DNA from 4 places in the Citrobacter sp. Marseille-Q6884 genome. Region 1 is predicted to be linked to each of the others. Evidence: predicted binding sites of a transcription regulator. Region 1 holds the regulator's gene; each other region holds the start of a gene.
What was found. The regulator PurR, encoded in region 1, represses purine synthesis genes. The targets are predictions, from matches to a motif close to CANGCAAACGTTTGCNTG.

Region 1 (5,015 bases):
ATTAGTGCGACTCACCATGGGCAATATGCGCACTTTCGTCTGTCAGATCATCACTTTCTTGCTGTGACTGCATTTTGTAGCCCAGCGCGGCCAGGAATACCGTTGCCAGCATGACGCTGGTGGTCGTCAGCAGCGGGGTGCTGATTAACCACGACACCACCAGGCTTGCCAGGAAGCATAACCCGAGCTGCAGCGTGTTCTGTAACGCGGCTGCACGTCCTGTTGCCTGCGGAAACGGACGTAATGCCTGGGCGACGACGATCGGGTAGATTGCCCCGTTCGCGATGGCCATCACACAGAATGGGATCAAAATTTCGGTCAGTGAAACGTGGCGAATAAAGCCGGTCGCCCAGGTCGCAATGACGCTCACGGCGAACAGGATGAGTAACCACGGCAACAGCTGACGACCCTGCCATTTTTGCAACGCGGCACGGCAGCCGTAGCCACCAATCAAAAAGGCGATCGTCTGTGGAACATAGCTCAGGCCAATCACTGCCGGGCTATAACCCATTTCACTCAGAATAAAGGGGGAACCTGTTAACCACGCAAAAAAACTGGCGGAGCAGGCCGCATAAATCAGTACATTTCCGCGGTATGTTTGGGAACGTAACAGGGTCGCAAACGTCAATTTATCCTGACTATCGTCACGCGCCTGAGAGGTCGGTTTTAACCGCAGGGCGGGCAGCATCAGGATTAATGTAATGGCAAACAGCGTGGCAAAAATGGCCTGCCAGGAAAAATGCACCAGGATCCAGCTCCCTAATAATGGCGCGAGGGCAGGAGATAAGCCCACCAGCGGCATAATCGTGGCAAAGATACGGTTTACTTTATGAGACGGATAATAGTCGGTAACCAGTGCCTGCCAGATAACCGACGCGGCGCAGACGCCAACGGCCTGGATAAAGCGCAGTACCAACAGACCTGTGGCGTTTTCAACCCATAACATGCCCAGACTTCCCAGCGCGAAGATGGATAAACCCAGCAGCAAAATCGGCTTGCGACCGTAGCGGTCGGAGAGTGGCCCCCACAGAAGTTGCGCGACGGCAAAACCGGCTAAGAACAGACTCAGGCTGGCGCTGACGGCAGACGCAGGGGTTTGCAGATCGGACTGAATAGCAGCAAAGGCGGGCAAATACATATCCGTTGCCAGAAAGCCGAGCACGCTAAGACCGGCCAGCCAGACTAAAAACCCTTTTCCAGGTTGCATAATTGTTTCTCTTTTTAGCAGTAATACAGTGCCGCAGAGTGTAGTGAGTGTAATTCTCGCTGTGAAACGCTAATATTTGTTTACTGGTTTCAAATTTTTTGTAGGCAGAGTATGTGGTCAGAATATTCACTTGAAGTGGTTGATGCTGTGGCGCGTAACGGAAGCTTTAGTTCGGCTGCGCAGGAGTTGCACCGTGTACCCTCCGCGGTGAGTTATACCGTGCGCCAACTGGAAGAGTGGCTTGCTGTGCCGCTTTTCGAACGACGTCATCGGGATGTGGAATTAACGCCTGCGGGTGTATGGTTTTTAAAAGAGGGTCGGTCTGTTATCAAAAAAATGCAGATCACACGTCAGCAATGTCAACAAATCGCCAATGGCTGGCGAGGGCAGTTGGCGATTGCGGTAGACAATATTGTTCGGCCAGAACGAACCCGACAAATGATTGTGGATTTTTATCGTCACTTTGATGATGTGGAACTGCTGGTGTTCCAGGAGGTGTTTAACGGCGTCTGGGATGCACTCTCTGATGGTCGCGTTGAACTGGCTATCGGCGCCACGCAGGCGATCCCGGTGGGGGAACGTTACACGTTTCGCGATATGGGAATGCTGAGCTGGAGTTGTGTGGTGGCAAGTCATCATCCGTTGGCCTCGCTTCCCGGACCGCTCAGTGACGATACGTTGCGCAACTGGCCGTCGTTGGTGCGCGAAGACACCTCCCGCACATTACCGAAGCGAATCACCTGGCTGCTTGATAACCAAAAGCGCGTTGTGGTGCCTGACTGGGAATCTTCGGCGACCTGTTTATCGGCGGGGCTGTGTGTGGGTATGGTGCCGACGCATTTTGCGAAACCGTGGATCGATAGCGGCAAGTGGGTTGCGTTACAGCTTGAAAATCCCTTCCCTGATGCCGCCTGTTGCCTGACCTGGCAACAAAACGATATGTCACCGGCATTAAGCTGGCTGTTGGATTATCTGGGGGATAGCGAAACGCTGAATAAAGAGTGGTTGCGGGAGCCTGAAGAGACTCCCGCATAGTACGCTTAACGACGATAATCGCGGAACGGACCGTCAGCAACGGAGCGACGTTCAACCAGGCGCGGGTGCACCTCGATGGACTGCGACTCTTCGCGCTTATTCACGATACGGTCTAACAGCATGTTAAAGGCCGTTTCGCCGAGTGAATCTTTTGGCTGATGAATGGTGGTCAATGCTGGCGTGAAGAAGCGCGCGTTGCGCACGTTATCGTAACCGATCAACGACACATCCTGCGGAACGCGTAAACCCATCTCGTCAGCGGCGCAAAGCGCGCCCATGGCCATAATATCCCCGCCACAAAAGACCGCTGTCGGACGGTGGGACTGAGAGAGGATTTGCTGCATCGCGCGGTAACCTGATTCAGGCTCGAAATCGCCCTGGACAATCCAGTTTTCCGGCACTTTAATCAGCGCTTCTTCCATGGCTTTCATAAAGCCAGCCAGACGACCCGCGCCGGTGTTGCGCTCCATCGGGCCAGGGATCACGCCAATCTCACGGTGGCCGCGCTCAATCAGGTACCGACCTGCCATATAACCACCTTCGAAGGCGTTATCAATGACGGTATCGGTAAAATCGGCTTTGGCCTCGCCCCAGTCCATAACGACCATAGGAATATGGCGATACTCTTCGAGCATGGAAAGCAGGGACTCCGGGTACTCAGAGCACATGACCAGCAGGCCATCCACGCGCTTTTGCGCCATCATGGAGAGATATGCCTGCTGTTTTTCGAGGCTATTCCATGCGTTGCCCAGAATCAGCGTATAGCCTTTCTGGAAGCAATTTTTTTCGACGGCTTCGATAATTTCAGCGAAGTAGGCCGCTTCACTACTGGTCGCCAGCAAGCCGATCGATTTGGTGTGATTCACCTTCAGGCTGCGCGCTACTGCGCTGGGGGAGTAGTGCAGCTCTTTAATCGCCGCCCAGACAGCATTACGGGTTTCTTCCGCGACAAAACGCGTCTTGTTAATTACGTGTGATACGGTTGTAGTGGAAACGTTTGCTCGCTTCGCTACATCTTTAATTGTTGCCATTACATCTCACTCCAGACCATATCCTAAGCTCCTGAGAATACTCCAGGTAAACGTTTGCCTTTAAACACCCTGACCACAACGTCAGGGTTGCGGCACGCCGGGAAAACGACACGGAACGTCAGAAAGGGGTCAATGGCCGGTACGCTAATCAAGTAAGCGTCGAATTTTGTCTGATCTTAACGAAAAGGGGAAGAGTTAAAAGCAGTTATCAATATAAATCGTGAGAGATTTTTGCGTTCAAGTGTGCAAAAATGCGCAATATCACTTTTTGTGTGGGAATAAAAAGGAGAAAACTTGATGAGCACCGATCTGAAATTTTCGTTAGTCACCACCATTATTGTTCTGGGTCTGATTGTAGCGGGTGGTTTGACCGCGGCACTGCATTGATTTATCCCGAGGGAGAACGCTCTCCCTCATCCCACCTGTTTGTCTTTCCCTCCTATTGTTTGCGAATAAGCAAAAGTCTTTTGCAGTTTTGTTAACTTTATTATTTTTGCGATCAATGTCATGCTTTTGCACTCTTATCGGGTGTCGTGCCACGGCTCGACGTTATGGAGTCGATGTATGAAAATAAATTATCCCTTATTGGCGCTGGCAATTGGTGCGTTTGGTATTGGCACGACTGAATTTTCCCCTATGGGATTATTGCCCGTCATCGCCAGGGGCGTGGATGTCTCCATTCCTGCGGCGGGGATGCTAATTAGCGCCTACGCGGTGGGGGTGATGATTGGCGCGCCGCTGATGACATTACTGCTTTCGCATCGTGCGCGTCGCAATGCGCTCATTTTTCTGATGGCGATTTTTACGCTGGGCAATGTGCTTTCGGCAATATCGCCGGACTACACCACGCTTATGTTGTCGCGTATCTTGACCAGTCTTAACCATGGGGCGTTTTTTGGGCTCGGTTCCGTTGTGGCGGCAAGTGTTGTGCCAAAGCACAAGCAGGCCAGCGCAGTCGCGACCATGTTTATGGGATTAACCATTGCCAATATTGGCGGCGTTCCTGCCGCGACCTGGCTCGGTGAAACTATCGGCTGGCGTATGTCGTTTATGGCGACAGCCGGTCTGGGTGTTATCGCGATGGTCAGTCTGTTCTTCTCACTCCCCAAAGGCGGGGCGGGAGAGCGGCCCGATGTGCGCAAAGAACTTGCCGTATTACTGCGCCCGCAAGTGTTATCCGCGCTTCTCACCACCGTACTGGGGGCCGGCGCGATGTTCACCCTCTATACCTACATTTCGCCGGTGTTGCACAGTATCACCCATGCAACCCCCGCCTTTGTGACCGGCATGCTGGTGCTGATAGGCGTCGGGTTTTCCATCGGTAACTATCTGGGTGGGCGACTGGCGGACCGTTCGGTGAATGGCACGCTGAAAGGATTTTTGCTGTTGCTGATGGTTATTATGCTGGCGATTCCGTTTCTGGCGCGTAACGAGTTGGGCGCTGCCATCAGTATGGTGGTGTGGGGCGCGGCCACGTTTGCCGTCGTTCCGCCGTTGCAGATGCGCGTAATGCGCGTTGCCAGTGAAGCGCCAGGGCTCTCTTCATCAGTCAATATTGGCGCATTTAATCTGGGGAATGCGCTGGGTGCGGCCGCGGGCGGTGCGGTGATTTCTGGCGGCTTAGGCTACAGTTTTGTTCCGGTGATGGGGGCGATTGTGGCAGGGCTGGCTTTATTGCTGGTCTTTATTTCGGCGAGAAGACAACCCGAAGAAGTCTGTACTGCCGCAAGCTAATCACGCTA
Region 2 (5,015 bases), 1.3 Mb from region 1:
CGCTGGCCGAGCGGACCGAAGACATTCCGTTGCTGGCAAACCATTTGCTGCGCCAGTCAGCCGAGCGGCACAAACCGTTCGTGCGCGCATTTTCGACCGATGCGATGAAACGCTTAATGACCGCCAGCTGGCCGGGAAACGTGCGTCAACTGGTCAACGTCATTGAGCAGTGCGTGGCGTTAACCTCATCGCCGGTGATCAGTGATGCGCTGGTGGAACAGGCGCTGGAAGGGGAAAATACCGCGCTGCCTACATTTGTGGAGGCGCGCAACCAGTTCGAACTCAACTATCTGCGTAAGCTGTTGCAAATCACCAAAGGCAATGTGACCCATGCGGCGAGAATGGCGGGGCGCAACCGGACGGAGTTTTATAAATTACTTTCGCGCCACGAACTGGATGCAAACGATTTCAAAGAATAAATTGACGGATTATGTTACGTTTATCTGATCAAAAGACAGGCGACCTTCCCAAGGATTAGCATGAAAAAGATTGATGCGATTATTAAACCCTTCAAGCTGGACGACGTCCGCGAAGCGCTGGCAGAAGTTGGCATTACCGGTATGACTGTCACGGAAGTGAAAGGGTTTGGCCGTCAGAAAGGCCATACTGAACTGTACCGTGGCGCAGAATATATGGTGGATTTTCTGCCGAAGGTAAAAATTGAAATTGTGGTCACCGATGACATCGTGGACACCTGCGTTGACACCATTATTCGTACCGCGCAGACCGGTAAAATCGGTGATGGTAAGATTTTTGTCTTCGACGTGGCGCGTGTGATTCGTATTCGTACCGGCGAAGAAGACGACGCGGCGATCTAACACCGCGTGCGTTTTGCCGAATGGCGGCGATACCTTATCAAGCCTACGGGAAGTGAAACCTGTAGGCCTGATAAGTGAAGCGCCATCAGGCCATCAATCGTTACAGCACTTTATGCGGGCCGAAACATTCGTAATGAATGTTTTCGTTCTTCACGCCCAGACCAACCAGTTGTTTTGCTGCAAACTGCATAAAACCGACCGGACCGCACAGATAGAACTGCATCGCCGGATCGCTGATTGCGCCTTCCACTTTGTTTAAATCCATCAGACCAACGCTATCAAAGCCGCCTTTAGCGCGATCGACTTCGTTGGGTTCACGGTACCAGGTGTGTGCGTTAAAGCGTGGCAGCGTTTTACCCAGTTCGCTCACTTCATCGGCAAACGCATGCACATCGCCGTTTTCCGCGGCGTGGAACCAGTTGACCTGCGCGGTATGGCCGGATTTTGCCAGCGTATCCAGCATCGCCAGCATCGGCGTCTGCCCAACGCCTGCGGATATCAGAGAGACCGGCGTATCGGTCGCGATATCCATAAAGAAATCACCCGCTGGTGCCGCTAAATGAACGATGTCACCCACATTCGCATGGTTGTGCAACCAGGTGGAAACCTGACCGCCATCTTCGCGCTTAACGGCAATGCGATAGCCTTTACCGTCCGGTTTGCGGGTCAGAGAGTACTGACGAATTTCCTGATGCGGGAATCCTTCCGGCTTCAGCCAGACGCCCAGATATTGTCCCGGATGGTATTCGGCTACCGCACCGCCATCTACCGGCTCAAACTCAAAGCTGGTGATAAGTTTGCTGCGCGGGGTTTTTGCCACGATGCGGAACGGACGCGTGCCTTCCCAGCCGCCATTTTTGTTGGCGTTCTCACTGTAAATCTCGGCTTCACGGTTGATGAAGACATTAGCCAGCACGCCATATGCTTTGCCCCATGCATCCAGCACCTCTTGCCCTGGGCTGAACATTTCGTCCAGCGTTGCCAGCAGATGGCCCCCAACGATGTTGTATTGCTCGGGTTTAATCTGGAAGCTGGTATGTTTCTGGGCGATTTTCTCGACTGCAGGCAGCAGCGCCGCCAGGTTTTCGATGTTGCTGGCGTAAGCGGCAATGGCATTAAACAGCGCTTCACGCTGATCCCCATTACGCTGGTTACTCATGTTGAAAATTTCTTTGAGTTCGGGATTGTGCGTAAACATGCGATCGTAGAAATGAGCGGTCAGTTTCGGACCGGTTTCGACCAGCAGGGGAATAGTGGCTTTCACTGTAGCGATGGTTTGTGCGTCAAGCATACGGTCTTCCTTTATCTGAGACTTTAATGATGTATGTCAAATGCATCTTATAAAAAATACCCCTGCATTGTAAATGGTTCTTTGTTATTTTGCGTTGCAAAGGTTACAACGTGAAAAATCTGCATCACAAACCTGAAAAGAAATCCGTTGAAATTCGTAAGTCCTTTATTCTCCAAAGCCTTGTGTACATTGAAGGTAATCGTTTGCGTAAAATCCTTTGTCAAGACCTGTTATCACAGAATGATTCGGTTATACTGTTGGCCGAAGTCCAACGTGACTGCCTTTTTAGGCCGAAATTCTATTGTTAGCTGAGTCAGGAGATGCGGATGTTAAAGCGTGAAATGAACATTGCCGATTATGATGCCGAACTGTGGCAGGCTATGGAGCAGGAAAAAGTACGTCAGGAAGAGCACATCGAACTGATCGCCTCCGAAAACTACACCAGCCCGCGCGTCATGCAGGCACAGGGTTCTCAGCTGACCAACAAATACGCTGAAGGTTATCCAGGCAAGCGCTACTACGGCGGTTGTGAATATGTGGATATCGTAGAACAGCTGGCGATCGATCGCGCGAAAGAGCTGTTCGGCGCTGACTACGCTAACGTCCAGCCGCACTCCGGCTCTCAGGCTAACTTCGCTGTTTACACCGCGCTGCTGCAACCGGGCGATACCGTTCTGGGTATGAACCTGGCGCAAGGCGGTCACCTGACTCACGGCTCCCCGGTAAACTTCTCCGGCAAACTGTATAACATCATCCCTTACGGCATTGATGAGTCCGGTAAAATTGATTACGAAGACATGGCGAAGCAGGCTCAGGAGCACAAACCGAAGATGATTATCGGTGGCTTCTCTGCTTACTCCGGTATTGTTGACTGGGCAAAAATGCGTGAAATCGCTGACAGCATTGGCGCGTACCTGTTCGTTGACATGGCGCACGTTGCGGGTCTGATTGCCGCTGGCGTTTACCCGAACCCGGTTCCACACGCTCACGTTGTGACCACCACCACTCACAAAACCCTGGCGGGTCCGCGTGGCGGCCTGATCCTGGCGAAAGGCGGTGACGAAGAGCTGTATAAAAAACTGAACTCCGCGGTGTTCCCAAGCGCGCAGGGCGGCCCGCTGATGCACGTGATCGCGGCGAAAGCTGTCGCACTGAAAGAAGCGATGGAGCCTGAGTTTAAAGTTTATCAGCAGCAGGTTGCTAAAAACGCCAAAGCGATGGTGGAAGTGTTCCTGAACCGTGGCTACAAAGTGGTTTCTGGCGGTACTGAGAACCACCTGTTCCTGCTGGATCTGGTTGACAAAAACCTGACCGGTAAAGAAGCTGACGCAGCCCTGGGTCGCGCCAACATTACCGTCAACAAAAACAGCGTGCCAAACGATCCGAAGAGCCCGTTTGTGACGTCTGGTATCCGTATCGGTTCCCCGGCTGTGACCCGTCGTGGCTTCAAAGAAGCGGAAGTGAAAGAGCTGGCTGGCTGGATGTGTGACGTTCTGGACAATATCAACGATGAAGCGGTTATCGAGCGCATCAAAGGTAAAGTTCTGGATATCTGCGCACGCTTCCCGGTTTACGCGTAAGCGTTTGATGTGAAAAAGGCCGCGAATGCGGCCTTTTTTAAGCCCGTTACAGGCAGTGCATCCGGTAGTTATAGCGACTTGAGCGCGACAGATTCACCCTGCAACGTCGTTGTATCAGGCGTTTTCCCCTGTTGAATCCATTTTCTCAGCAAGCGTATTTCCCGTCCCTGATTGAGCGTCACCGCCCCCACAATCACGCCCTCCTGCAGGTTAAACCAGATTGCTTTGTGCGCGTCTGGATTGCTGCGAACGAGCCAGCTATCTCCGTGCATATCGCCGATAAATTGCAGGTTATCGTTGAATTGATCGGTCCAGAACCACGGCGGGGGCAGCACCGGTAACGGGAGACCAAGCATGGCGGCAGCGGCAGTTTGCGCCTGATTATTGGCGTTTTCCCAGCTTTCGCAGCGCTGCAGGGTTCCGTCTGCCCGACGCAGTACCGCCACGTCACCGGCGGCAAAAATATCCGCATCCCGGGTTTGACAGGCATTATCTACCACCACGCCGTTTGCCACCTCGAGTTCAGCTTCATGGGCCAGCCTGTCGTTCGCGATAATCCCGATACCGTAGATCACGCTGTCGGCCTGAAGCTGCTCACCGCTTTGTAATGTCAGCGTGATACTTTCCCCGTCGCAGACCTGTTCAATTGCGTTGTTGAGCATAAGACGTACGCCAGCCTGCTGATGACGCGCGGTCAGGTAGCGTTGGATTGGCGCGGGCGCATTGCGTCCCATCACCGTCGAGGCCAGTTCAATCACGCAAACTTTGCAACCGCGCTGTGTGGCGCTGGCAGCCAGTTCAAGTCCAATGGTTCCGGCTCCGACAATGGCGATGGCGCGTCCGGGCTGGAGTGCGTCCCGCAGACGCGCCGCATCGCCCGCATGGCGCAGGGTAAAGCAACGATCGCCCAGTTTATCCAGCAGTGGCAGAGGACGTGCCGCTGCCCCCGTCGCAATCAACAACCGATCCCACGGATAAATCTCTCCGTTAGTCAGTACCAGCTGATGCGTTTGGCGACCGAGCGTTTGCACGGTCACGCCCAGGTGCAGGTGAACGTTATTGTCCCGCCACCAGTCAGCATTCAGAACCGACTGTAACTGCGGAGTGTCATCCAGCAGCATCGCTTTCGAGAGTGGGGGGCGCTCGTAGGGCAAATGCGGCTCATCGGAAAACAGATGTAACTCGCCGTCAAAGCCATGCTGGCGCAGTGCGGCGGCGGCCATCGCCGCAGCCTGACCACCACCGACGATAGCGATAGTTTTTTTACTCATAACGCCTCCTCAGAGATCCAGTCCGGCGGCAACATGACGAATACCGCGTATGCCC
Region 3 (5,015 bases), 590 kb from region 1:
TCGACCACCAGCCAGTCGGTAAACAGGGTAAATCCTTCCAGCATGACATTCTCACGCGCGGGGATCAGTTCTTCCCAGGCGTGTTCGTCACGCACGCCGGTACGGTACAGGCCAAAGTTTTTCCCCTGGCGATTAGAACGCAGATAAAACGCGTGTTGATAGTGGTCGAGGCTGTACTCATGGTCTTTACGCCGCGGTAAAAAGACCAGCGGTTCGGCATCCGCCAGTTCAGCATCCAGCAGCAACACTTCGCTGGTGGTTGCACTGGCGACATGGATGACAACATAGTGCTGCGAAGTGGTTTTATGCAAACTGACATAAAACATGTCATCGGCTTCTTCATACACCAGTTGATCCTGCGTGGATGGCGAGCCGACAGTATGCCGCCAGACCTGATACGGGAGTAACGTCGTGTCATGTTTGCGGACATAATAGAAAGTCTGTGAATCGTTCGCCCAGACCAGTTCTGGTTCAACATTGTCCAGGACCTCCGGGTACCATTTACCGCTTTGCAGATTACGAAAACGAACGCCATATTGCCGGCGAGAAAGATAATCTTCAGCCAGCGCCATGATGGTGTTGTCGGGTGAAACCGCTAAGCCTCCCAGTGTATAAAATTCGCTGTGGGCGGCTCGCTGGTTACCGTCCAGCAGGATGTCCCATTCGTCCCACTCTTCACTGAGTACCGACTGGCGTTGATAAATAGCGTATTCGCATCCCGGTTCATAAATGTGCCGGTAGCGATAACCATTTTTCACATAAGGTGCGGAAACATCCTGGGGGGGAATTCGGTCGATAATTTCTTTCAGCACACGATCCTGCAATGCCTGCTGCGAGGCCATCACCTGACGGCCATACGCATTTTCTTGTTGCAGGTAGTCCAGCACTTCTGGCTGCGAGCGGGTGTCATCTCGCAACCAGTAATAATTATCAACGCGCGTGTCGCCATGCTGCGTCATGGCATGTGGAATACGAGGAGCTTTTGGTAGCATGTCATTGTTCTTCTGCTTAAACATCCTATAAGGGTGGCAAAAGACAGCAATGATGCAAGCGAAACGTGCTCCTCAACAGGAACTATTTAACCCGGCAATGCCTGTTTCTGCTGTCTGAGATCCTGCTCAATGCCCTCCCGGACATCCTGTGGGATCTTTAGCGCATCGCCCAGCGCATTCAGATAGCTGCGCTCCATAAAGTGGTCGATATCAATCGCCGCGCAGCTCAGGAAGTAAAGTTCGAGTGCCTCTTCTTCGTTACGCACACCCTGCGCCAGACGCTGAGGATCGAGCGGCTGCTCAATGGCTCGCTCAATCAGCACACGCCCCTGCTCTTCAACACCCGCTTCACGCAATTGCTGCTCGATGGCCGCACGCTCTTTCGCGTCAATATGACCGTCGCTTTTTGCCGCAAAGACCAGTGCCAGAATCAGGCGTTCGGTACGTTCATCCAGCGGCGTACTCTGCGCGCCAAATTGCGGTTCATCCTGATGAGCGACACGAACTTTATCTTTGTATTTGTTCCATAGCACGGTGCCGGCCACTGCGCCGCCACCGACCAGCAGTGCGCTGGTACCGTATTTGCTGAGTAACTTACGTGAGGATTTATTGGCGACCAGTAAACCCGCCAGGCCACCTAACGCACCGGGAACCAGCAGCTTGCTCAGCCCTTGCTCACCGGAGGATGATGCAGATGATCCTTTTTGCCCAAGAAGAGATTGTAGTTGATTTAGCCAGTTAGCCATTTTGCCCCTCAAGTACAGACGAATAATCATCAAAGCGTACCCGAGGGGATGTCAGGAAGTGTTCAGACCTTCAAAAGATGTGCAAATTCAGCTACTGACGTGACTGGTACTCCGCCGTGCCCGCTTTGCAATCAAGCTTAACCTGATATTGAATGTCGCTGCTTTTCCCGCGAACGGTAAGAGGTACCATCCATTGCCCGTCTTTACCGGTGATATCCTGAGGATTCACCCAGGCAACCGGATCAAGTTGCCCGAGTTTTTTTTGGTCGTCAGCCCAGCGCACAATCCGATTTTGCAGATAGTCGCGTTTGACACTGGCCGCAATGCCTTCGGCATTCAGGCCTTCACAGTTGGGAAAATTGACTGACTGACTTTCCGTATTTGCCGCGAAAACTGACACACTGGCAGATAACAACAGCAGGCTTAACAACGCTCTTTTTTTATACATTCTTTTCTCCTTATATCCCTTTCGTCCTTCAGGCCGTATGAATACGGCTCGAAATTTTTTGGGGATTGCACAATGACTCAGGGAAAAGCATGGTACAAAATGTCAGGAGCGCAAGTCGTTTCAGGCAGCCTGGGTATCATCCTCAGCCGAATCTTCGTTTTCGACCACCTGCGGGGACGGCAGTTTGCCGTTTTTCAGGATCGCGCTCAGCACATCTTTCTGCTCAGCCAGCCACAAGGAGAGCGCTTCACGCTGCTCATCTTCCAGCGCGACAGGCGACTGCTCCAGCCACGTATCGAGCAGATCCGCTGTATCAAGCATCTTGTCATACGCATCGGCTTCCTTTTTGCTGGTAAACGACATTTTTTCCTCACCTTCCCGAATGACTACGTATTTAACTTCAACCGTCATTTTTGCAGCCTCTTAAATTACCTGTATTTATATACAGCATATTCTTTTTTACCCACGAAATCAACCTGGTAATAAAGACAGACGCAAACGTTTTCGTATATACTGCGCCCAGATAAAACAGGGGATTAATTTATGACGTTATTAGGCACAGCGCTGCGTCCGGCAGCAACGCGAGTGATGTTATTAGGCTCAGGTGAACTGGGAAAAGAGGTCGCAATTGAATGCCAACGCCTGGGCGTGGAAGTCATTGCCGTGGATCGTTACCCCGACGCACCGGCGATGCACGTTGCCCACCGCTCATACGTCATCAATATGCTGGATGGCGACGCACTGCGTCAGGTTGTCGAGCACGAAAAACCGCATTACATCGTGCCGGAAATCGAAGCCATCGCCACAAGTATGCTGGTCGAGTTGGAGCAGGAAGGTCTGAACGTTGTGCCTTGTGCACGCGCGACACAACTGACCATGAACCGCGAAGGTATCCGTCGCCTCGCAGCAGAAGAATTGTCCTTACCAACCTCCTCTTTCCGCTTTGCCGAGAGTGAATCCCGCTTTCACGAGGCCGTTGCCGAAATCGGATTTCCCTGCATCGTGAAGCCAGTGATGAGTTCTTCCGGTAAAGGACAGAGCTTTATCCGCTCAGCCGAACAACTCGCCGAGGCCTGGGAGTACGCTCAACAGGGTGGCCGCGCAGGTGCCGGGCGGGTGATCGTCGAAGGTGTAGTTAATTTTGATTTTGAAATCACCCTGCTGACCGTAAGCGCCATCGATGGTGTGCATTTTTGTGCGCCGGTAGGCCATCGTCAGGAAGATGGCGACTACCGCGAATCCTGGCAGCCGCAACAGATGAGCGAACTGGCGCTGGCGCGCGCGCAGGAGATCGCACGTAAAGTCGTGCTGGCGCTCGGCGGGCACGGGTTGTTCGGCGTTGAGCTGTTTGTTTGTGGTGATGAAGTTATTTTCAGCGAAGTGTCCCCCCGCCCACACGACACAGGCATGGTGACGCTGATTTCGCAGGATCTGTCAGAATTTGCGCTGCACGTTCGCGCGTTTCTCGGGCTCCCGGTTGGCACAATCCGTCAGTATGGCCCCTCGGCATCGGCGGTTATTCTGCCGCAACTGACCAGTCAGAATGTCACGTTTGATAACGTTCAGGCGGCTGTAGGGAGCGGTTTGCAGGTGCGGTTATTCGGTAAGCCGGAAATTGACGGGACACGTCGTCTGGGTGTCGTGCTGGCGAGCGCAGAAAACGTTAATGAGGCCGTTGAAAAAGCCAAAAACGCAGCAGCGCAGGTTAAGGTTACAGGTTAAAAAAAGCCGGATAACGACACTGACGTCGCATCCGGCCTGACGTTCTGTACGGCAAACCGGCCCGGTAAGCGCTATCGCACCGGGCCTTTTACGCAGTTACTGTTTCGCGCCTTCAACCGCTTCGCGAGCCAGTTTTGTGATGCGATCGTAATCACCTGCTTCCAACGCATCCGCCGGAACCAGCCAGGAACCGCCGATACACAGTACGCTTTTCAGCGCCAGGTAATCACGGTAGTTCGCCGGAGAGATACCACCAGTCGGGCAGAAACGGACCTGGGAGAACGGACCTGCAATCGCCTGCAGCGCTTTTGTGCCGCCGTTAGCTTCTGCCGGGAAGAATTTAAATTCTTTCAAACCGTAGTCCATACCCAGCATCAGTTCAGATACGGTGCTGATACCTGGGATCAGTGGAATCGTGCCTTCGGTAGCGGCTTTCAGCAGAGGCTCGGTCAGACCTGGGCTAATTGCAAACTGTGCGCCTGCTTCTGTGACTTCTGCCAGCTGCTGTGGATTCAGTACAGTACCTGCGCCCACAATCGCATCCGGGACTTCTTTCGCAATCGCGCGAATAGCATCCATCGCACATGCGGTACGTAAGGTCACTTCCAGAACGCGCACGCCCCCTGCAACCAGCGCTTTTGCCATCGGCACAGCGTGTTCCAGTTTGTTAACCACAATAACCGGTACAACCGGGCCAGTGGTCAGGATTGCTTCTGCACTTGTCTTCCAGTTTTTCATCAGAGTTTTCTCTCGCCTGATTACAAAATAAGTCTTAAAAAGTGATACAGGTTGCGCCCTGCTCCGCACCGGACAGCTTTTCGCGCAACGCGCTGAACATTTCACGTCCTGTACCTATGCGCGATGCGCTGAGGTCAGGAATGTGAGGCTGACGAGAGGCAAGTTCCTCTTCATCAACCAGCAGCGTCAATTCACCTGTCTGTCCATTCACACGAATGATGTCGCCATCGCGTACTTTTGCCAGCAGCCCACCATCGTAGGCTTCCGGTGTTACATGGATTGCTGAAGGCACTTTACCTGAAGCACCCGAAAGACGTCCATCGGTAACTAACGCAATTTTGAAACAACGGTCCAATAATACACCAAGTG
Region 4 (5,015 bases), on a different contig from region 1:
AGACCATCACTGAAGGCTTCAAGCCAGGCTTCATCGACGTCAGGTAATGTCAGTGCAAGCGTCAACCACGCCGGGTCTGCCCCCATCGCCGCCAGATCGCTCAAGTTAACCGCCAGCGCTTTCCAGGCAAGGTCAGTAGGATCGATGTCAGGAAGGAAGTGATTACCCGCCACCAGCGTGTCGGTGCTGATCGCAAGGGTCTGTTTTTCGGGAATGTTCAAGAGTGCGCAGTCGTCACCAATACCGGTTTCGACATCAAGACGTGAGCTTCTAACTCGGTCAAAATAACGGGCAATCAGGGAAAACTCGCCGCATGCCATACGTTATGCCTCAGCAGGAAAAAAGAAAAAGCCGGAGACAGCGGAAACAGGTTCCGCCATCCTACCGGCCTCAGGATCACTTTTTGTTGGGGCGAATCACAGGTGCTGCTTTATCCAGTACGCCGTTGACGAATTTATGGCTATCTTCAGCGCCGAAGGTTTTCGCCAGTTCAATCGCTTCGTTGATGGCCACTTTATAAGGCACATCGCTACGTTTAGACAGTTCAAACAGCGCAATACGCAGTACGGCTTTTTCTACCTGACCCAGCTCTTCCAGCAGACGAGACAGGTAAGGCTTCATCAGTCCATCCAGGTACGCGCTGTTAGTCGCCACCCCGGACAGCAGTTCGCGGAAATACAGAACGTCTACATCTTTTACGTCCTGTTCCGCCAGGAACTGGTATTCAACATCAGCGATGTCGTTCTGGGACAACTGCCAGGAGTAAAGCGCCTGGACGGCACACTCACGGGCGCGGCGACGAGCAGCAGGTTTCACGGATTTCCCCTTACAAAAATCAGGCCTTAATGGCTTTCAATACATTAATCATTTCAAGCGCAGTCAGTGCAGCTTCTGCGCCTTTGTTGCCAGCTTTGGTGCCAGCACGTTCGATAGCTTGTTCAATGCTTTCGGTGGTCAGAACACCGAAGGCCACCGGAATTTCGCTCTCCTGAGCGACATGCGCCAGGCCGTTGCTTGCTCCGCCAGCCACATATTCAAAGTGTGCGGTACCGCCACGAATCACCGTACCTAACGCAATCACCGCGTCATATTTACCGGTTTTTGCCAGTGCGCCAGCCGCCAGCGGCAGCTCATATGCGCCTGGAACCCAAACGACGGTAATGTTTTCATCTTTAACCTGACCAATACGTTTCAGGGCGTCGATCGCACCTTCCAGCAGGCTGTCATTGATAAAGTTGTTGAAACGCGCAATGGTGATGGCGACGCGAGCGTCCGGGGTAGCAACGTTAGCTTCAATAATGTTCATAGTCTTCCTTCGGGTCGATTTTGATTATGGCCCCGCAAGGGGGGCGGATTTTATCATAATATTCTGTGCGCTGCTTCCTCTTATTCAGAAAGCCTCACGCAGTGGTTAAATGCAGGCAGACGTCCGGCCCCACATGGCGTATCTCATTGAATTTGAAATGGGGGGCATCAGCCAGTTTCTCAAGCCCCGGCAGCACACATAATCCTCGCGCATCGCTCCCTAACAGTTTAGGCGCAACATAGACGATTAGCTCATCAACCAGGCCTGCCTGTAAGAGCGCTCCCGCAAGCGTGGGTCCAGCTTCAACCCAGATGCTGTTAATTTGCTGCTTACCCAGTTGCATCATTAGCACCACCAGATCCAGATGCCCGTTATGTTCCGGCACGCTCAGGGTGCGAACAGACTCAGGCCAGACGCGCGAGTCTTCTTGGGTGCGGGCAATCCAGGTTTCTCCAGGCTGCTGCACAATACGATGTTCCGGTGTTACCCGGTTCTGGCTATCAAGAACAATGCGGATCGGCTGTCGCAGGTTCTCCTGCGGGTAACTTGCCTGCGTAGACTCACCCAGCTCCTCCCAACGGACGGTAAGCTGCGGATTATCTGCCAGCACCGTTGCGCTGGTGGTTAAGATGGCATGACTTTGCGCGCGCAAACGCTGCACGTCACGCCGCGCTTGCGGCGAGGTGATCCACTGGCTTTCACCGCTGGCCATGGCCGTACGCCCATCCAGCGACGCACCCAGTTTAAGTTGCAGATACGGGAATCCCGTACGCATCCGTTTAAGGAAGCCTTTATTCAGTCGCTCGACTTCACTCATCATGAGCCCATGGCTGACGTCAATGCCCGCTTGCTGCAAGCGGTAAAGTCCGCGCCCCGCCACCTGCGGGTTAGGATCCTGCATGGCAGCGACAACACGCGTCACGCCAGCGGCAATTAACGCATCACAGCACGGTGGTGTACGACCATGATGACTGCAAGGTTCAAGCGTGACGTAGGCTGTCGCGCCTTGCGCTTTTTCGCCGGCCATACGCAGTGCATGGACTTCGGCGTGAGGTTCGCCCGCACGGTGATGGTATCCTTCACCGACGATCTCCCCGTCTTTTACAATCACACAACCCACGTTAGGGTTAGGGTGCGTGGTGAAACGCCCGCGCTCAGCCAGTTTCAGCGCTCGCGCCATGTACAATTCATCCTGCATGGCTTAGTCCTGTAGGCGAGCAATCTCTTCGCCAAATTCTTTAATATCTTCAAAACTGCGATAGACAGAAGCAAAGCGAATGTATGCCACCTTATCGAGCTTTTTCAGTTGCTCCATCACCAGATTGCCGATCATCTTACTCGGCACTTCGCGCTCGCCAGTCGCACGCAGTTGTGATTTTATATGGTTCAACGCCATCTCGACGTCATCTGCGCTGACCGGTCGTTTCTCAAGCGCTCTGAGCATGCCGCTGCGCAGTTTATCTTCATTAAAAGGTTCACGCACATCGTTGCTTTTCACAACGCGCGGCATGACCAGTTCGGCCACTTCAAAAGTGGTAAAGCGTTCGTTACAAACCAGACACTGCCGGCGGCGGCGAACAGAGGAACCCTCGCCTACAAGACGAGAGTCAATCACCTTTGTGTCTACGGCGAAACAGAATGGGCAATGCATACGGCGTCCTGTACCTCAGTGGTTATCAGAGATCTATTTTACCCTGAACTGACCCGACAACAAAGGCGGAGCGCTTTTGAGACAAAGGATCGATGCCTTCGTGCTCCACGCACACTACCATTATGCTATCGCGACAATGAAGGAAGTAATCACTATGACAAGACGTTACCTAAGAATTCTCCTGGTGGGAAGCCTCTTTAGTCTGAGCGCCTGTGCGCAGCAAAGCGAAGTACGCCAGATGCATCAAAGCGTTAGCACGCTGAATAAAGAAATGACGCAACTCAATCAGGAAACGGTAAAAATAACACAGCAAAATATGTTGAATGCGAAATCTACCCGTGGTGTTTATCTGTTGCCGGGTTCCAAAACCCCAGCCCGCCTGAATAGTCAGATTGGCACCCTGCGGATGTCGCTGATAAATATTGCGCCGAATGCAGACGGTACACGCCTGACGTTGCGTATTCAGGGTGAGTCCGACACACCTTTACCCGCCTTTAGCGGAACCGTAGAGTTCGGGCAAATCCAGGGCACCACGGATAATTATCAGGAAGTGAATGTCCAGAACCAGTTGATAAACGCTCCGGCCAGTATCCTTGCGCCGAGTGACGTTGACATTCCGTTGCAACTTAATGGCCTCTCACCGGACCAGTTAGGGTTCGTTCGCATCCACGATATCCAGCCTGTTACACAATAAACTTTTTGCGGAACGTTTTGTGCGTTCCGCAACAAGACTCTCCTTCATTTTGTTACCCCAGTGACACCCGCGATATTTTTCGTAAAACTTGGCAACATTTACAAGAGCCAGTACAATTCGCCACCCAAAGTACGCAAACGTGAACGCAATCGATTACGTAAATGATAGAACTGTGAAACAAGACATATTTTTGTGAACAATGATTTTTATAATAGGCTCCGAAGAAATACGAAATATTTAGAAACGCAATTTGCGCCTTTTTCACTCCCGAAAGGGATTTCAAACAGTGGCATACATATGAAAAAAACATTACTTGCAGCCGGTGCAGTGCTGGCGCTCTCCGCGTCATTTACCGCGAATGCGGCAGAAAATGACAAACCGCAGTATCTTTCCGACTGGTGGCATCAGAGCGTTAACGTAGTGGGTAGCTACCACACGCGTTTCGGACCGCAGATCCGTAACGATACCTATCTGGAATATGAAGCTTTCGCTAAAAAAGACTGGTTCGACTTCTATGGTTACATGGATGCACCAGTATTCTTCGGTGGTAACACCGATGCGAAAGGTATCTGGAACCACGGTTCCCCGCTGTTTATGGAAATTGAACCGCGTTTCTCCATCGATAAACTGACCGGGACTGACCTGAGCTTTGGTCCGTTCAAAGAGTGGTACTTCGCCAACAACTATATTTACGATATGGGTCGTAACGAAGATGGCCGTCAGAGCACCTGGTATATGGGTCTGGGTACCGATATCGACACAGGGCTGCCAATGAGCCTGTCCCTGAACGTGTACGCGAAGTATCAGTGGCAGAACTATGGCGCAGCAAACGAAAACGAATGGGACGGCTACCGTTTCAAAGTGAAATACTTCGTCCCGATCACTGAACTGTGGGGCGGTAACCTGAGCTATATCGGCTTCACCAACTTTGACTGGGGCTCCGATCTGGGCGACAAGGACTTCACTGATGTGAATGGCAACAAGGCGCGTACGAATAATTCTATCGCCTCCAGCCATATTCTGGCGTTGAACTACGACCACTGGCACTATTCCGTCGTTGCGCGTTACTGGCACAACGGTGGTCAGTGGAAGGATGACGCTGACCTGAACTGGATGAACGAAAACGTGCGTTCTACCGGCTGGGGTGGTTACCTGGTTGTCGGTTACAACTTCTAATTTTGCCGGGTTCCGGGTGGCACTGCGCAAGCCCGGAAACCACCGCGTAAAAGCCAGCGTAACCGCTGGCTTTTTTATGGCTTATCGTCACAGCGAACTTTACGCAAAAAGTCGCTTAGCGACCGTCCGACATCCTCACGAAAATGCCTGTCCACGGGAGTAACGCAGAGACAACGATCAACACGGAA

Region 2: a site for PurR is predicted at 2,302-2,319, ahead of glyA (serine hydroxymethyltransferase). Genes of this name have one in related genera too.
Region 3: a site for PurR is predicted at 2,678-2,695, ahead of purT (formate-dependent phosphoribosylglycinamide formyltransferase). Genes of this name have one in related genera too.
Region 4: a site for PurR is predicted at 3,794-3,811, ahead of N7268_RS10875 (nucleoside-specific channel-forming protein Tsx). Genes of this name have one in related genera too.

The regions. Positions count from the first base shown of each region.
Region 1 covers NZ_CAMDRE010000002.1:1,498,081-1,503,095, reverse strand. The annotation lists gene punC (purine nucleoside transporter PunC) at 2-1,207, opposite strand; gene punR (DNA-binding transcriptional activator PunR) at 1,319-2,242, shown strand; gene purR (HTH-type transcriptional repressor PurR) at 2,248-3,273, opposite strand; gene cydH (cytochrome bd-I accessory subunit CydH) at 3,571-3,660, shown strand; gene N7268_RS22315 (MFS transporter) at 3,838-5,007, shown strand.
Region 2 covers NZ_CAMDRE010000002.1:172,382-177,396, forward strand. The annotation lists gene glrR (two-component system response regulator GlrR) at 1-419, shown strand, start outside; gene glnB (nitrogen regulatory protein P-II) at 480-818, shown strand; gene hmpA (NO-inducible flavohemoprotein) at 919-2,109, opposite strand; gene glyA (serine hydroxymethyltransferase) at 2,436-3,689, shown strand; gene hcaD (phenylpropionate dioxygenase ferredoxin reductase subunit) at 3,758-4,960, opposite strand; gene hcaB (3-phenylpropionate-dihydrodiol/cinnamic acid-dihydrodiol dehydrogenase) at 4,970-5,015, opposite strand, start outside.
Region 3 covers NZ_CAMDRE010000002.1:906,664-911,678, reverse strand. The annotation lists gene ptrB (oligopeptidase B) at 1-992, opposite strand, end outside; gene N7268_RS19595 (tellurite resistance TerB family protein) at 1,079-1,738, opposite strand; gene yebF (protein YebF) at 1,830-2,186, opposite strand; gene yebG (DNA damage-inducible protein YebG) at 2,307-2,597, opposite strand; gene purT (formate-dependent phosphoribosylglycinamide formyltransferase) at 2,730-3,908, shown strand; gene kdgA (bifunctional 4-hydroxy-2-oxoglutarate aldolase/2-dehydro-3-deoxy-phosphogluconate aldolase) at 4,005-4,646, opposite strand; gene edd (phosphogluconate dehydratase) at 4,681-5,015, opposite strand, start outside.
Region 4 covers NZ_CAMDRE010000001.1:2,310,831-2,315,845, reverse strand. The annotation lists gene thiL (thiamine-phosphate kinase) at 1-320, opposite strand, end outside; gene nusB (transcription antitermination factor NusB) at 397-816, opposite strand; gene ribE (6,7-dimethyl-8-ribityllumazine synthase) at 836-1,306, opposite strand; gene ribD (bifunctional diaminohydroxyphosphoribosylaminopyrimidine deaminase/5-amino-6-(5-phosphoribosylamino)uracil reductase RibD) at 1,401-2,504, opposite strand; gene nrdR (transcriptional regulator NrdR) at 2,508-2,957, opposite strand; gene N7268_RS10880 (DUF3251 domain-containing protein) at 3,112-3,651, shown strand; gene N7268_RS10875 (nucleoside-specific channel-forming protein Tsx) at 3,949-4,827, shown strand; gene N7268_RS10870 (helix-turn-helix transcriptional regulator) at 4,902-5,015, opposite strand, start outside.